Regions from separate parts of the Anaerostipes rhamnosivorans genome, predicted to be linked through region 1. Evidence: riboswitches for the same ligand, from Rfam matches in the RefSeq annotation. Region 1 holds a riboswitch; the other holds the start of a gene.
The links. A riboswitch is a leader RNA that binds a small molecule or an ion and turns the genes downstream of it on or off. The one in region 1 is predicted to bind thiamine pyrophosphate.
Positions count from the first base shown of each region.

Region 1 (8,033 bases):
TTGTTCTAGTATAATTTTTAAAATATACGCTGGCCTGCTTTTTAATTCCAAAGAAATCTACTCCTTTAAATTTTGAATAAAATCACTGATCTTCTCTCCTGCTTCCTTTTCATCGGTTCCGCTTACTACAAGCTTGATTTTTGTCCCTTTGCAGATTCCTCCCGATAAAATGCTGATAATACTTTTGGAATCAACTTCAGTATTCTCTGTCTTGATTGTTATATCACTCTCATAATTCCGGCATAATGTAGATAACTCCGTTGCCGGTCTGGCATGAAGCCCTGTTTTGTTGTTAATGATCAATTCCTTTTCGTACATGTCTGCTCCTCCTGATTGGTTTTATTTTATTTATGTTTCAATTATATTCTCTTTGTATTTCTCAGAAAATAGCAATTAATGTCACTCTATTTTAAAATGGTTGTGCAAATATTGTACTTAAAAATGAACATTCGAACCCTCAGTTATCTTTGAATTAGATTCTATTTAAGTTTCTTTAAGTATTTGTATACATACCATACACAGATTTTTTTATTCCAGAAGAAGGTTTAGAGAACTTTCCTCTGGAACAAAAAAACGAATGCAGCCTGTGCATCCGTTTGTAGATCTATTAATCATTATTCAATTAACCTATACCAAAATAAGCATCGATCTTATAGATTTTTAATCTTTTATAGCTTCTTCTCTGATCGTTTTATCATATTATCAATTAGTTTTTACTGTTGAAACTTTTTTTCATCTAGAATGCCGTTAGTTCCCTTGATGTGTAGAGGGACTATTAATTCATTATATGACATTACGTTCCATTATGGTTCTATTATCACATATGATGTTGAGCTGCCTGTCGAAGCTGGTGGACTCTAAATATTCCAATATGTTTCAATTTAACGTGATCGGGGAAAATCAGATTGACTACCGCTTTTTTCTCTTTACATTCCAATATGTATCTATTAAAACCCGCTTTCATAAAACCCACACAAAACAGGCATTTTCTAAGCTCTTTTTGTCGACCTCATTAATATTATTATAACTCCATCAAATATAAACTTCAATTCTCTTCACATTTTAGTCTTTTCCCTTATTTTATCTACACTGTCGACTCCCCATGATTTTTACACTATGACAGGTCGACAGAAACCCAATGAACTTTTTAAACATATACTTCACAAAATAAACTATACCTTATCGTGCGAAGCACGCCCACCCCAAGGGTATAAGACACGGGATGCCCTGTGGGTATGAGTTTTTCTCCATTGTCTCCAGTCGGCTCTGGAAAGGCCTCCTTCCGACAACGGAGAAAAACTATCGTAGGATGGCACCTTTTGTTTTTATAAATTTCATCTATTCTCTAACGAACTGTCAGTAAGCCTGAACGAATATGTAACGTTTAAAGAAAACACACAAAACGTAAAATGATAGGAGCAAAAGGAGCCACTTTACGAAAGTTATTTACCACTATTGGAGGAGCGCATTTCAAAAGCGTGACGGAAATAGTGGTAAATAACTCATACCCAAAAGGGCATCCCGTATTTCATACCCTGTGAATATGACATTTTCACCAGTTCTCCGGCTTGCTTTGTCTTAAGTATGTAAGATTTTCTCTACTTGGATAACCCCTTTATCTTAACCATACAATCATAAAGCAGGCCCCTGAATATCAATTTCTTTTTCAGGGGCCTGCTTTATATCAACATTTTTTCTCTAAAGTTTGTTCAAGATCTCTTTCTTATACCTCAGGAATTCCGCCGTAAGATTAAAGTCCTGTCTCCGTGGTTTGGGCTCCTGGATTGTGATCTCGTCTGTAATCTTCCCCGGTTTTCCCGTCAGTAGATAAATCCTGTCTGACAGTAGAATGGCCTCATCAATATCATGCGTTATAAATAAGGTGGACAGATGGATTTTATCCATGACATCCAGATACCACCTGTGCATATCGCTTTTTGTCAGTGTATCAAGTGCGCTGAAAGGTTCATCCAGTAAGGCCACATCCTTCGAAAACATGTATGTTCTAAGCAAAGCGGCTCTCTGTCTCATTCCTCCGGAAAGCTGTTTCGGATACTTTTTCTGCGTTCCCTCAAGCCCGAACTCCTGGAAAAATGCACCCACCTTTTGTCTGGCATCCTTTTTCTTCTCTCCCCGGATCAGCAGTGGCAGCGCCACGTTGTCCTCAATCGTCCGGTAAGGGAGAAGCAGATCCTTCTGCAGCATATAGCTGATATGCCCTGGCTGTCCGGTAATGTCCCTGCCGTTTAACAAAACGTTCCCCTGATCAGGCCTTTTAAGCCCGGAGATCACATTAAACAAAGTCGTTTTTCCTCCACCGCTTGCTCCCAGAAGGCAGACCAGTTCATTGTCATGGAGTTCAATCCTGATGTCCTCGATAACATTTTCGTGTTCATATGCAAGTGTAACATCTGTTACAATTAAATCTGACATTTTCTTTACTCCAAGTAGTCATTGGTAAATCCGGTGTTCTCCGGAATCTTTGTTTTAGAAAGCCCCTTTTCATTGATCCAATTATAAAAGGCATTCCATCTCTTAGGATTCATATATCCCCACTGTTTAACTTCTGCTTTGTACTGGTCCTTCATGTATTCCTGGCTCTTCTCCACCAGTTTAGAATCCAGCTCCGGTGCCGCTTTGCAGAGAATATCGGCTGCACTCTTGGGATCATCTATGGCAAACTCATAACCCTTTTTTGCAGCTGCCAGAAACGCCTTGGCAGTTTCCGGATTCTTCTTCATCCAATCCTTATTGCCGATGATGACCGGAGTATAATAGTCAAATACCGGATCGATATCCTTAAATGCAAAATAATCTGTTTTCAATCCTGCAACCTCTGCCGCAATGCCGGCCCATCCATAATAAATCCAGATGGCATCTACCTTCTTGCTCTTCAGTGCGGAAACCTCATCGGTCACAGTGCTAGGGATCAGTTTGACTTTGCTAAAATCCCCATGGTCTTTTTCTACCGTCTGTTTTAAGGTTGCCTTTTCAATCTCCAGATTCCATGTGGCATACTTCTTTCCCTCCAGGCCTTTGGGACTGCTGATACCATCACCTTTTCTGGAAATAATGCCAGATGTGTTGTGCTGTAAAACTGCCGCGACAGCTGTGATTGGCAGCGCGTCATCTCCCACAACCGCAGGCATCATGCTGTCCTGAAAAGATATCCCAAACTGGGCTTTCCCTGATCCCACCAGAACTTCTGCTCCGTCTTCCGGCGGCTGTACAATCTCCACATCCAGCCCTGCATCTTTAAAATATCCTTTTTCCTTTGCCACATAAATTCCTGTATGATTGGTATTCGGTGTCCAATCCAGGACAAAGGTAACTTTGGTCAATTTACCTTCACTTTTTTCTGATCCATTTTCTTTGCTCTGGCAGCCTGTGATGGACATAATCATAACTGCAGCAAGCAAAACTGCCACTATTCTTTTTTTCATAAAACCAACCTCTCTATTCCTAATCGATCCTCTAACTCTTCTCTTCCCACGGCATACATCTCTTCTGCAGCAGATTCACTGCCCACATGAGCAGCAGGCTGATTGCTGATATGATGAAAATCACCGCAAACATTTTGTCAAAAGAAAACCCCTTTTTCACTCGTATCATATAGACTCCCAGACCTTCAAAGCCTCCCAGCCATTCTGAGATAACAGCGCCTACTACTGCATAGGACACGGAGATCCTCAGACTCGCAAAAAACTGGCTCAATGATCCCGGAAACTTAACATGCCGGAAAATCTGCAGACTTGTAGCCCCCATAGAACGCATGAGGCTGATCGTGTCCTGGTCTGCCGAACGGAAACCGTCAAGCAGACTTACCGTGATCGGGAAAAAGGTCACAATTACAATCAGGATCACCTTTGGAAGCATTTCATAACCAAACCACAATACCAAAAGAGGTGCGATCGCTATCGTCGGTATCGTCTGCGTCAGTACGATCAATGGGTAAAATGCTTTGTAAAGCTTATCAAAATGGTCCATAAAAACCGCCATGAGAAATCCAATGGCAACGCCCATGAACAGCCCGGTAAGAGCCTCTATCACCGTTACTTTCGCATTGACCATCAAAAGCGGAAAATCACTGACCAATGCCTTTAGCACATCCAATGGAGATGGAAGCAGAAACTTTGAAACCATGCCAGCCCCGCTGACAAACTGCCAAACCGCCAATATGATAAGAATAGCCGCCGCGGGCAGTATTTTACTGGTGGTGTTTCGTAACTTTTTTATCAATGGTGAGTACATCTCCTTCTGGCTTATAGGATACCTTTACATAAGCTGCCACTGACGGCGCTCCTGCCCTCACCGCAATATGCTGGCACTCTTTTACCACATCCATCAGTTCATCGTAATCTCCTTCAATGGCAGTTTCAAACGGCCCCACATAATAAGAAAGTCCTGTACTTTTAATGTAGTCAATAACCTCATCCACAATACGGATCAATTCCTCATCGTTAGCCGCCTCCGGCAATGTCTGAATCGCTACACTTGCATTCATCTTTTTCATCCTCCTTAAAAAACCCCGTTGGATAATCCAACGGGGTAATTGTCACAGTTTGTGCTGTTCTATTCCTACGCTGGCATTATCCAGATCAGGTATAAGGGTTAAAGGCTCCATTTGCCTTACTCTCAGCCGGCATGACGCCAGCACCCCTGTATATTAGATTTTTGAATGTTCCTTGTTGTCTGTTGCTATGCTTGTATTATAATCAATCCGGACAAATAAATCAATTATAGTTTGACAAACCCCTGCTCAGGGATTATATTTTAGGAAGTATAGTTCATAAAGGTTCTCAAAGACGAAAACTCTTTTGGGGGCCTTTTTGTCTATTTATCCAGCTTGAAAGGAGATTTATATTATGAAAACAGAAACAGTAGAAAACATGTGCGGAGGAAAAGGACACGTTATCATCAAACATGTTTTAGGGGAAAAAGAGTTAAACGGAAAATGCGGTTTATACGCAGAAGTCATTATCGAACCAGGCTGCACCCTCGGCTACCATGAACACCATGGCGAAAGTGAGACCTACTACATCCTTTCAGGACAGGGCGATTACGATGATAATGGCACAGTCCGCCCGGTAAAGGCAGGAGATGTGACATTTACACCGGATAATCACGGGCATGCTCTGGCCAACACGGGTGACACTGATCTTGTATTTATGGCTCTGATTATATTTGATTAAAACAGAACAAAGTGGAGGATAACCAACCCTCCACTTTGTCCTACTGTCTATAAGCTGCAGTTGCAACAGCCGCTATGGCCTGTTTTCTTTCACCACGGTAAGCGCTTCCCCATCGGCAAATACGGCGACATGTGGATGCAGCTGCAGGATTGATGCCGGTACTTCCGGAGAAATCCCACCGTAAAGTGCATCATATAATGCCTGGGCCTTCTGCTTTCCGACTGCCATCAGAATAATTTTTTTCGCCTGAAGGATCCCCCTGATTCCCATAGAATAAGCTTCTTTTGGAACCTCCTCCCGGGATTCAAAAAACCGAGAATTCGCGTCAATCGTGTTTTGTGTCAATTTAACACAATGCGTTTCCGGAATAAAAACCTCGCCAGGTTCATTAAAACCAATATGTCCATTGGCGCCCAGTCCAAGAATCTGAAGGTCTATACCGCCATTCTGGGTTATGATCTCTTCATACTCCATGCATGCTTTTTCAGAGTTCATCTCTGTTCCGTCAGGTACAAATGTCCGGTTTTTCTTTATGTTTACATGATCAAAAAAATGTTGGTACATAAAATGACGATAGGACTGTTCATGGCTTCCGTCAAGGCCTTTATATTCATCTAGATTGATGGACGTGACCTTTGAAAAATCAAGCTCTCCTGCCTCATACCACTCCACCAGCTGCTCGTACACGCCTTCTGGAGTAGATCCTGTCGCCAGCCCAAGAACAGCTCCTGGATTAATGCGTATTTCGGCAGCAATGATCTCTGCTGCTTTTTTACTTAAATCTTTATAATCTTTTCCCTCATAAATTGTCATATTATACTCTCCGCCTTAATCCCTCTTTATCTTCACTGCCTTATTCTCTTCCAGACTTTGATGCACTGCTTCTGCTATTAACTCAGCCTGCAGTCCATCGTTGCCGTCTGCGATAAAAGGGATATCATTCTGAAGACAGTAAACAAAATCGTTGATGGGTTCTATTCCAAATCCGCTGGGCCTGCCGCAGTTATTTAAAATAAAATAAGAGTTGGGCGTACGCTGTTTCTGTGTATTAAACATTTCTACTCCGCGGTTTTGGGAATCAATCCGAAACATTGCATCCTCACAAAGAATCTGTGTTCTTCCGTCATTATTTTTCGCAAAACCTTCCGGCAGGATCCATGAATTCTCCACGGTCCAATAACAACCGTTTTCCATTTTTAAAATTGCCTGAATGGAATCATAGGTATCAACACCTCTGGATTTTAATACCTTTTTTGTTCCCACAGCATATACCTCTTCCACTTCACACCCCATATACCAGCGGATCTGGTCATAACAATGCGTTCCCAGAAAGTGAACAGGGCTGGATTTATCTGCCCAGTTGAACCATTTCGCAGGAACATCAATGATATCATCCATGCTCATATAACCGCGGATCGGAGCCCCCGTCTCAGGATTCTGAAGTTCATTTCTCACATTGATTGCTGCCGGGTCCCATCTTTTGTGATAGTCAACCGCTACCCTCACCTTATATTTTTCTGCCTCGTCTATGATCTTTTTCGCATCTTCGGAGGATGTCGCCAACGGTTTTTCCACCAGAATCGGTTTTCCATGGCGGATGGCCGCCAGCGCCGGCTCCATATGAAATGCATCCGGAGTTGCGATGGATACTGCGTCAATCTCTTCCTGATCTAACATCTCGTTTACATCATTGTATGTTTTAACGTTATATTCCTGGGCAATTTTATCTGTAATCTCTTTGTTTAGATCACACACCGCAACAAGATTTGTATTTGGATTCCAAGTATATGCATTTACATGATTAATCCCGTAAATTCCGGCTCCTACAACAGCGACATTTAACTCTTTCATATGTACAATCTCCTTTTGAAATATGATGAACCTGTTTTCAGCGACTTTAAAAAATACCGATCAGAGCGCATAATATAGAAACAACAATGATCCCGATGACAATTTTACCTGTTCCAATCTTTTTATATCTTACTAAGTAAAAGAGCAGGAATAAGGCTGCCAATGGGAAGATTCCTGGGAATATCCCATCTAATTTGTCCTGGATCACAACACTGCTGATCTTCAGCGGAGTTGTCAGTGTGACCATGGACGCTGTCATAGCTCCCATCATAAACATAGCCAGGACATTGGCACCGGAGATCACATCCTGCATCAGACCGGATCCCATGATTGTCTTAATGGAGCTTCTTCCCTTTTTGTAAGTCATATTTGTAAAGAACACCAGCTCCACAATACAATACATAACAAAAATGAGTAAAACCCCAAGTGCCAGAGGATTGCCGGCTGCCGCTAAGGTTGCCGCCGCAATTTTGAACAGAGTACCGATGATCCCCCAGTCAAAGCTGTCTCCAAGGGCAGCTACCGGTCCCATCAAGCCAGTCTTTAACCCCGTGATCGCTTCTGCCGGCATCCCATCCGGGTTTTTTGCCTTCTGCTCCTCCATGGCGATCGTCGTACCAAGGATCAGTCCCCCGGCTGTCACATTGCAGTTATATAACAAGAGATGACGTTTTAACGCTTCCGATAAATCCTCTTTCTTTGTATAAAGCTTTTTCAGAATCGGCGCTATGCTTCCGCAGAATGCAATTCCCTGCATATTTTCAAAATTCAACGGCATCTCAGCCGACATATACCACCGGAACATTGCTTTATTTAAATCTTTTTTTGTCAATGCCGGTTTTTGTTCCGTCGTGTTTAGTTCGTTACTCATTTTCATTTACCTCCTCCATAATTTCTCTCTTCTGGAATACATAAATAAACGCAATGCAGATTGCAATAATTCCTGCTGTCAAAGAATTAATACCTCCAACCGCAATGAGGATATATCCA
Region 1 is NZ_CP040058.1:224,586-232,618, reverse strand. It holds gene AR1Y2_RS01130 (BglG family transcription antiterminator) at 1-51, opposite strand, end outside; gene AR1Y2_RS01125 (HPr family phosphocarrier protein) at 58-318, opposite strand; gene AR1Y2_RS01120 (ABC transporter ATP-binding protein) at 1,699-2,433, opposite strand; gene AR1Y2_RS01115 (ABC transporter substrate-binding protein) at 2,439-3,443, opposite strand; gene AR1Y2_RS01110 (ABC transporter permease) at 3,475-4,239, opposite strand; gene AR1Y2_RS01105 (thiamine-binding protein) at 4,208-4,504, opposite strand; TPP riboswitch at 4,560-4,671, opposite strand; gene AR1Y2_RS01100 (cupin domain-containing protein) at 4,866-5,192, shown strand; gene nagB (glucosamine-6-phosphate deaminase) at 5,265-6,005, opposite strand; gene AR1Y2_RS01090 (Gfo/Idh/MocA family protein) at 6,021-7,043, opposite strand; gene AR1Y2_RS01085 (PTS system mannose/fructose/sorbose family transporter subunit IID) at 7,090-7,914, opposite strand; gene AR1Y2_RS01080 (PTS mannose/fructose/sorbose/N-acetylgalactosamine transporter subunit IIC) at 7,907-8,033, opposite strand, start outside.

Region 2 (8,033 bases), 810 kb from region 1:
TAATCCTCTGGCTGAGGCGAAGTATCATTTGATCGGCAAAACGTTTTGTTTCAAAGAAAATCCTAAAATGTATACCGGAGAACAGATGCAGGAATTTGGACAGTGGGCCAGACATGGCGGAGTCCAAAATGTGATCATGGAACTATAGAGTGAGAAAAGGAGAAAAAGAAGTGAAATTTATTATTGACGATGCAAATATTAAAGCAATTAAACATTTATATGAGTATTTTCCTGTGGATGGTGTGACAACAAATCCGTCTATCCTGGCGAAAAGCAAAAGGCAGCCATATGAAGTTCTGAAAGAGATCCGGGACTTTATCGGAGAAAAAGCGGATCTGCATGTACAGGTAGTGTCCAAAAGGGCGGAAGATATGGTGGAAGAAGCGGGGACCATCCTGGAACGGCTTGGACAGAATACATTTATTAAAGTACCTACTACTGCAGAAGGTCTGAAAGCCATGAAACAGCTGTCCAAACAAGGGGTGGGTATTACAGCTACAGCAATCTATACACCGATGCAGGCTTTTCTGGCGGCAAAAGCTGGGGCATCCTACGCGGCTCCATATGTGAACCGGATCGACAATCTGGGTGCCGACGGAGTGAGTTCAGTTAAAAGAATTCACGACATTTTTCAGAAAAACGGGTTGAAGACAGAAGTACTGGCGGCCAGCTTTAAGAATTCCCAGCAGGTTCTGGAGCTTTGTGCTTATGGGATCGGAGCCGCAACCATTGCGCCGGATGTCATAGAAGGACTGATTAAAAATGATTCTGTGAAAGCCGCAGTGGATGCTTTTACAAAGGATTTTGAAGGACTGTGCGGAGAGGGCAGAACCATGAAGGACTGCTTAGAAAAATAAATATAAAAAAATGGTTCTAAGGTCTAAACCTCAGAACCATTTTTTTACCTTTATACCGTAATAATTCCCATTCCCTGAAGTACAGAGAATAACAGAATCGCGATGATACAGATCGGTGCGAAGAATTTAATCATAGGAAGATATAAGTTCTTCCGTTTAAAATCTCCTGAACTTTCTACTTCGTCAATGATCTCTTTCGGTTTAATGACATAAGCGGCAAACATGCAGGTGCAGAAGGCTGCGATCGGCATTAACACGCTGTTGCTCATGAAGTCGAAGAAATCCAGGAAGCTGAAGCCAAGAAGCTTGATATTGCTCCATATACCAAATCCCAGTGATGACGGCACTGCCATGATCATTGCAATGACAAACATGGTGATGCAGGCTCTTAACCGGGATAAATGAAACTTATCCATTACGATGGAGACCAGGGTTTCCAAAAGGGAAATCGCAGAGGTCAGCGCCGCAAAGAAAACTAAAATGAAGAAAACGGCTCCGATGACAGTTCCCAGTGCCATGCTGTTAAATACCTTCGGCAGCATCTTAAACATCAGGGATGGGCCGGATGCGAGCATATCGGCATTTCCTCCTGAAAATACAAAGACTGCAGGGACAATCATAAGCCCAGACAGGAAAGCGACACCTGTATCAAAAATCTCTACCTGAGAAACAGACTTCTCAAGGTTGGATTTTTTCGGCATATAGGAACCGAAAGTAATCATGATCCCCATTGCCAATGACATGGAATAAAACAGCTGTCCTAATGCGGCCAGGAATGTAGTCGGCGTCAAATCCTTAAGATTTGGCTTGATGTAATACAATACGCCTTCCATGGCTCCCTTTCTGGTAATACAATAAACAGAAATACCGATCAGCAGTACGATCAAAATCGGCATCAGGATGGTGCTGACTTTTTCGATACCGCCTTCTACTCCCAGGGCAACAACAATCAGTGTAATGCCAGCGAAAATCAGGAGCCATACCATAGGGCTTACAGACTGGCTGATAAAGCCTTCAAAAAAGGTATCTCCTGCTGCCTGGTTTATATTTCCGCTTACTGATACAAATAAGTATTTTGTTACCCATCCCCCAATCACACAGTAATAAGGGAAGATGATGAACGGTATGATACTGGTCAGATAACCGATAAACTTATACTTCTTATTAAAAGAAGAGAACGCATGAATGGCGCTTTTGCCAGTACGCCGTCCAATCGCTATCTCGGTGATCATCAGGGTAAATCCAAAGGTTACCGCGAGTATCAGGTAAATCAAAAGGAAGCTCCCGCCTCCGTATTTTGCAGCCAGATATGGAAATCTCCATATGTTTCCTAGTCCTACAGCTGATCCTGCAGTTGCCAGCACAAAGCCGATCCTGCTGGAAAAGCCGCCTCTTTCTTCATTCATAAATCTGTGAAATCCTCCTTTGTTTATACTACATCGACATCTTCACCTGCCAACACAGCATTCATATTTCGAACGGAACACATTTTTCCGCACATCGTACATGTATCTTCTCTCTCAGGTTTTGATTCAGCACGGTATCTTCTGGCCTTTACAGGGTCCAGAGCCAGATCAAACTGAGCTTCCCAGTCCAGCTTTTGTCTTGCCTCTGCCATCTGATTGTCCCAGTCCATGGCGCCCTTTATGCCTTTGGCAATATCTGCGGCGTGTGCCGCGATCTTGGAAGCCATGATGCCTTCCTTCACATCATCCACATTCGGAAGGCGCAGATGTTCTGCCGGTGTGACATAACATAAAAAGCTTGCGCCGGATGCAGCGGCAATCGCTCCGCCAATAGCAGATGTAATATGGTCATAGCCGGGTGCAATGTCTGTTACTAGAGGCCCAAGTACATAAAACGGAGCTCCGTTGCAGATAGTCTGCTGAATCTTCATATTTGCCTGTATCTGGTCCATAGGCATATGTCCAGGTCCTTCGATCATTACCTGAACGTCCTTTTTCCAGGCCCGGGCCGTCAATTCTCCTAAAGTGACCAGTTCCTCGATCTGGGAAATATCGCTGGCGTCTTTTAGGCATCCTGGACGGCAGGCGTCCCCGAGACTTAAAGTAACGTCATATTCATTACAAATGTCCAAAATCTCATCATAGTATTCGAAGAACGGATTTTCATTGCCCGTAGCTTCCATCCAGGCAAAGATCAAAGACCCGCCCCGGGACACGATGTTCATCTGTCTCTTCATGGCCTTAAAGCGGTCTGCGGTATTGCGGTTGATCCCACAGTGGATGGTCATAAAGTCTACACCGTCCTCAGCATGCATTTTAAATACATCGATCCATTCCCTTGAGGTAATATCCTTCAGAGCCTTATTATAATATACAATGGCATCATAAATCGGCACAGTGCCCAGTATAGCAGGGCATTCGGCTACAAGTTTTCTTCTGAAGGTCTGTGTGTCCCCGAAAGAAGAAAGATCCATAATAGCTTCCGCGCCCATTAAGACTGCTTGGTTTACCTTTTCCATTTCTACGTCCAGGTTCAGACAGTCTCTAGATGTTCCAAGGTTGACATTGATCTTGGTTTTCAGGGAATTGCCGATACCAAATGGCTTTAAGCAACGGTGGTTTTTGTTGGCCGGTATAACGATAGTTCCAGCAGCGACCTCACCCATGAGCTTCTGTACATCCATTCCTTCGTAAGCAGCGACCGTTTCCATTTCCTTGGTTACGATGCCGGCTCTGGCGGCATTCATCTGTGTTGTGTAATTCATCTTACAACCTCCTCGTTTCAATCAGGCGGGAGGGAATCTAAAATGCATTATTTAGTTTTCGGAACATTTCTTTTTATATACATGATCAGTCACAAAATAAACGATTCATCGCATGATCATGGACTTACAGTAAATTCCGTTACAATAAGCACCTAAATCCCTACGTTGGCATTAACCAAATCAGGTATGATGGTCGAAGGATATCCCTTCCTCTCAGCCCGTAAAAGCTCCCATTTTAGTTTCAAATATGACCTAAAAAGTCATCTTACGTATTGTATCATTGTTTTTCAGAAAGTGCAATGGTCTGAATGATGTATGCAGTGCCGTCTATATCATTGATTTCGTTCGGCATATTTTGCTGGCGGTGTACAGATCTTAAGAACTTGAATATTGTAGTAGAGGCATATGATTTATACAATAAGTTTCCAGTTTTTGTGGTATAATAAAGAAGAAGCATTTCTGAGTTATTCCGGGAATGCCCAAATGCAGTTAGGAGTGAAGAGATATGGCAAGTTTAATATTGGAGGGCGGTACATTCCGGCCGATTTTCAGCGCAGGGGTGATGGATGCCCTACTCGACCATGATTTGATGTTTCCCTATGTGATAGGAGTATCCGCCGGCATCTGTGACGGCTTTTCTTATGTTTCCAGGCAGAGGGAGAGGAATCTGCAGATTCTTCTAAACCACAGAAATGATTCCAGATATATCGGAAAGAAAAATCTCATCAAAGAAAAAAGCCTGTTTGGGCTGAATTTTGTCTACAACGTGATCCCCAACAAATTATATCCATTTGACTGGGATACATTTTACAAATATGATGGAAAGATACTGGTAGGTGTGACCAATGCACTGACCGGTGAGATTGAATATAAAGACGGAAAAGATTTAGATAAAGAGTGCACCATGCTCCGGGCGACCTGTGCCCTGCCGCTGATATTTCCGGCCATCAAGCTGGATGGGGTTCCGTATTTCGACGGAGGCATCGCAGATCCTATCCCGGTCAGGAAAGCGATCCGTGACGGCAATGACAAGCATCTGATCGTTCTTACGAGACCAAAAGGATACCGCAAAGAACTCAGCAAGAGCCATAAGGTCACGTCAACGCTGCTGAAGAAAAAGTATCCGAAGATTCCGGATTTGCTTTTGAACCGTCATGTGGAGTATAATCGCACAGTCCATTACTGCGAGAATCTGGAAAAGCAAGGGAAGGCTGTCATCCTAAGGCCGGACCGTCCCATTGACAGCTTTGAGAAGGATATTGATGTGCTCAGGGATACCTATCAGATGGGTTATGATATGGCACTGGAAAGAATAGAAGAAATCAAAAAATTGTGATACAATAAATTAGAAAAAGAGGTGGTCAGTATGGCGAGGATTTTAATTTCGGAACGGCCGTATGTGGAAGAACTATCTACAAATAAGACAAGGAATTTAATGGTGATTTGTGAACGCCTCTTTTTACCGGTACAGGCGGACGCGTCAAAATTAGAACTGGCAAGGCAGATTGCGCAAAAGCTCAGCGAGGACCCACTGGTACTTCTCGAGATGTTGCAGTCTGAGGCCGTGGAGCTCTTGTTTGAACTTTGGGAGCAGAGGGAAGGAAGCTTTGCCCTGGAAACGAATTTTAACGATCTGCAGCAGCTCCGGTATCTGGGGTTTGTCCATGTGGAGGAAGACTTTATTGCCATCAATCTGGAGGCTGAGGATATGTTCTATTTCCTCTTAAAAAGCCACAAATCAGCAGAGGTGATGGAGCGCTATTCCAGGTGGGAGCAGGTCATCTTTGGAATGTTGTTTACCTATGGTATTTTGGATGTATACTATTGCTATGATATTTTTGTGGAAGTGACAGGGGAGAAGATCTCTTATCCTGAGATAGAGCGTTTTCTTCTAATCCGAATCGTATTCTGGAGAAGCGGTATTCTTCTGCGCAATGAAAAGACAAAGCGTCTGTTTATGGTGAGCCGCGAGGTGCTGGACAGGAACGAAGTGTTTGATGAATGGAATGAACAGCAGGATCTCAGTTTCAAAGAGTATACGGAAGACGAGTATGTGGCGCTTGCCATGGGAAACGGGGTAACCGGATGGCCAGGAGTCTCTGAGATGTTTACCTATATTCTGGAGGAGATTGAGGATGACCGGTATAAGGCAATGGTGATCATGAAGTCCATCATTCTCATGATCCAGAACGGAGCCAGTTACCTGGACACTGTCGTGAAGGTATCAAGGCTTTTGGATACAGAGGAAGAGGACGAGAAATTATTCTATGACTGTTTAAAGACTGTTTTTTATCATACACCGATCTATGGAAAAAAGGGCCATACCCTTGCGGATTTGGCCAGGAAACAGGAAGACGTGCCGTTTCAGGTGATCAATGGCGGCAAAGAAACTTAGGAGGTATCAATGAAACAATCAAGCGTGCTGGTAGTGGACGACGAAAAGGAAATCGCTGATTTCATAGAACTCTATCTGAAAAATGAAAATTACCAGGTGTTCAAGTATTACAATGGAGCTGGGGCACTGGAATGTGTGAAGCAGGAGCAGATCGATCTGGCGATCCTGGATGTGATGCTCCCGGATATCGATGGTTTTGAGATCTTAAAGGAGATCCGCAAGGACCACAACTTTCCTGTGATCATGCTGACAGCCAAGACAGCATCTATGGATAAGATCAACGGGCTGACACTGGGAGCGGATGATTACATTGAAAAGCCATTTGAACCGCTAGAATTAATGGCCAGGGTCAAAGCACAGCTCCGGAGGTTTATCCGTTATAACGACGGAAGCGGACAGAGCAGTGAGGATACTCTGGAGATTGCAGGCTTGGTGCTGAACAAGAATACACACCAGTGCCTGTATGGGGAAGATGAGGTGACGCTGACGCCGTTGGAGTTTTCCATTCTCTGGATTCTCACAAAGAACAAAGGAAAGGTAATAAGTTCTGAGAATTTGTTTGAACAAGTATGGAAAGAAAAGTATTTTAAGAATAATAACAACACAGTCATGGTCCATATCCGCCATCTGAGGGAGAAACTCGGAGAGGTGATGGGACACAAAGAATTGATCAAGACTGTCTGGGGAGTTGGATATAAAGTTGAGGAGTAAATGGAACAAATACCGGAGCCTAAAGATCAGGATCATGCTTCAGACTTTGGGCATCAGCCTTCTTGTAGGTATCTTTGGTTATCTGTTTATATTTGTATTTGTGGACGGAGTCCTGCAGGCGCCGTTCGCGGACAGTATGGTGCGTTTTTTTGAGAAGTTCGGTTTCGACAATGAGAGCGCCATTCATTTGTACCGCGCAATTTTCTGGGATAATAAGACCATGATCATCTCCACGGGTTTTATCTTCTTATTCCTGTGCAGTTTTTATCTTGGTATGTCCAGGTTTACCACGTATTTAAGACAGATCGAGTCTGGGATCGATATGATTCTCACGGATTCCAGTGATTTGATCGAACTGGAGCCGGAGCTTCAGCCAATGGAAAACCGTCTCAATGAGATCAAGGTGAATCTGAAGGAACAACGAAGACAAGCCCAGGAGAGCGAACAGAGGAAGAACGACCTGGTGGTCTACCTGGCCCATGATCTAAAGACACCCCTGACGTCGGTCATAGCATATTTGAGTCTTCTCAACGAGGCGCCGGATATGCCGATGGAACAGAGGGCAAAATACACGAACATTTCTCTTGAGAAAGCGAAACGGCTGGGAGATCTGATCAACGAGTTTTTTGAGATTACCCGCTACAATCTTCAGAATATAACTTTAGAGAAAAAGACATTCTATTTGTACGTTTTGCTGGAACAGGTTCTGGATTCGTTTGAACCTGTATTTAAGGAGCGGGGACTGACCTGTCGCACTGAGATAGAGGATTCTATATTGATAAACGGGGATCCGGATAAACTGGCCAGGGTCTTTGAAAATCTTCTTAGAAACGGCGTCTCTTACTGCTATTTAAACTCAGCTATTGAGGTCAGCGCTGTGGGAGAAGGGGATGAGGCCGTGATCAGGATCCGGAACCAGGGCAAAGAAATACCAAAACACAAACTTGAGAATTTATTTGAAAAGTTCTACCGGCTGGATGAGGCAAGGTCCACGGAGACCGGCGGGGCCGGGCTTGGGCTTGCCATCGCCAGAGAGATTGTGGAACTGCATCAGGGAACGATCACAGCGAACAGCAACAAAGATTTCACAGAGTTTATTGTCAGACTTCCAATGGAACAAAAGGAGGAGCCATGAAAAGTACTTATGTAATTGGGCATAGGAATCCGGATACGGACTCCATCTGCTCTGCAATTGCTTACGCGAATCTGAAGAATCAGGTGAACGGAGGCGGATTTGAAGCCCGCAGAGCAGGCAACGTCAACGGAGAGACCAATTTTGTCCTGCAGCAGTTTAATGTAAAGGCCCCGGAGTTTTTAAGTGATATCAGGCCGAGGATGA
Region 2 is NZ_CP040058.1:2,999,527-3,007,559, reverse strand. It holds gene AR1Y2_RS14860 (glycyl-radical enzyme activating protein) at 1-148, shown strand, start outside; gene AR1Y2_RS14855 (fructose-6-phosphate aldolase) at 171-857, shown strand; gene AR1Y2_RS14850 (sodium-dependent transporter) at 908-2,263, opposite strand; gene thiC (phosphomethylpyrimidine synthase ThiC) at 2,287-3,588, opposite strand; TPP riboswitch at 3,729-3,832, opposite strand; gene AR1Y2_RS14840 (patatin-like phospholipase family protein) at 4,094-4,924, shown strand; gene AR1Y2_RS14835 (hypothetical protein) at 4,955-5,983, shown strand; gene vanR (VanR-ABDEGLN family response regulator transcription factor) at 5,993-6,694, shown strand; gene AR1Y2_RS14825 (sensor histidine kinase) at 6,684-7,829, shown strand; gene AR1Y2_RS14820 (putative manganese-dependent inorganic diphosphatase) at 7,826-8,033, shown strand, end outside.
Region 2: another riboswitch for thiamine pyrophosphate. It lies ahead of thiC (phosphomethylpyrimidine synthase ThiC); the one in region 1 lies ahead of AR1Y2_RS01105 (thiamine-binding protein).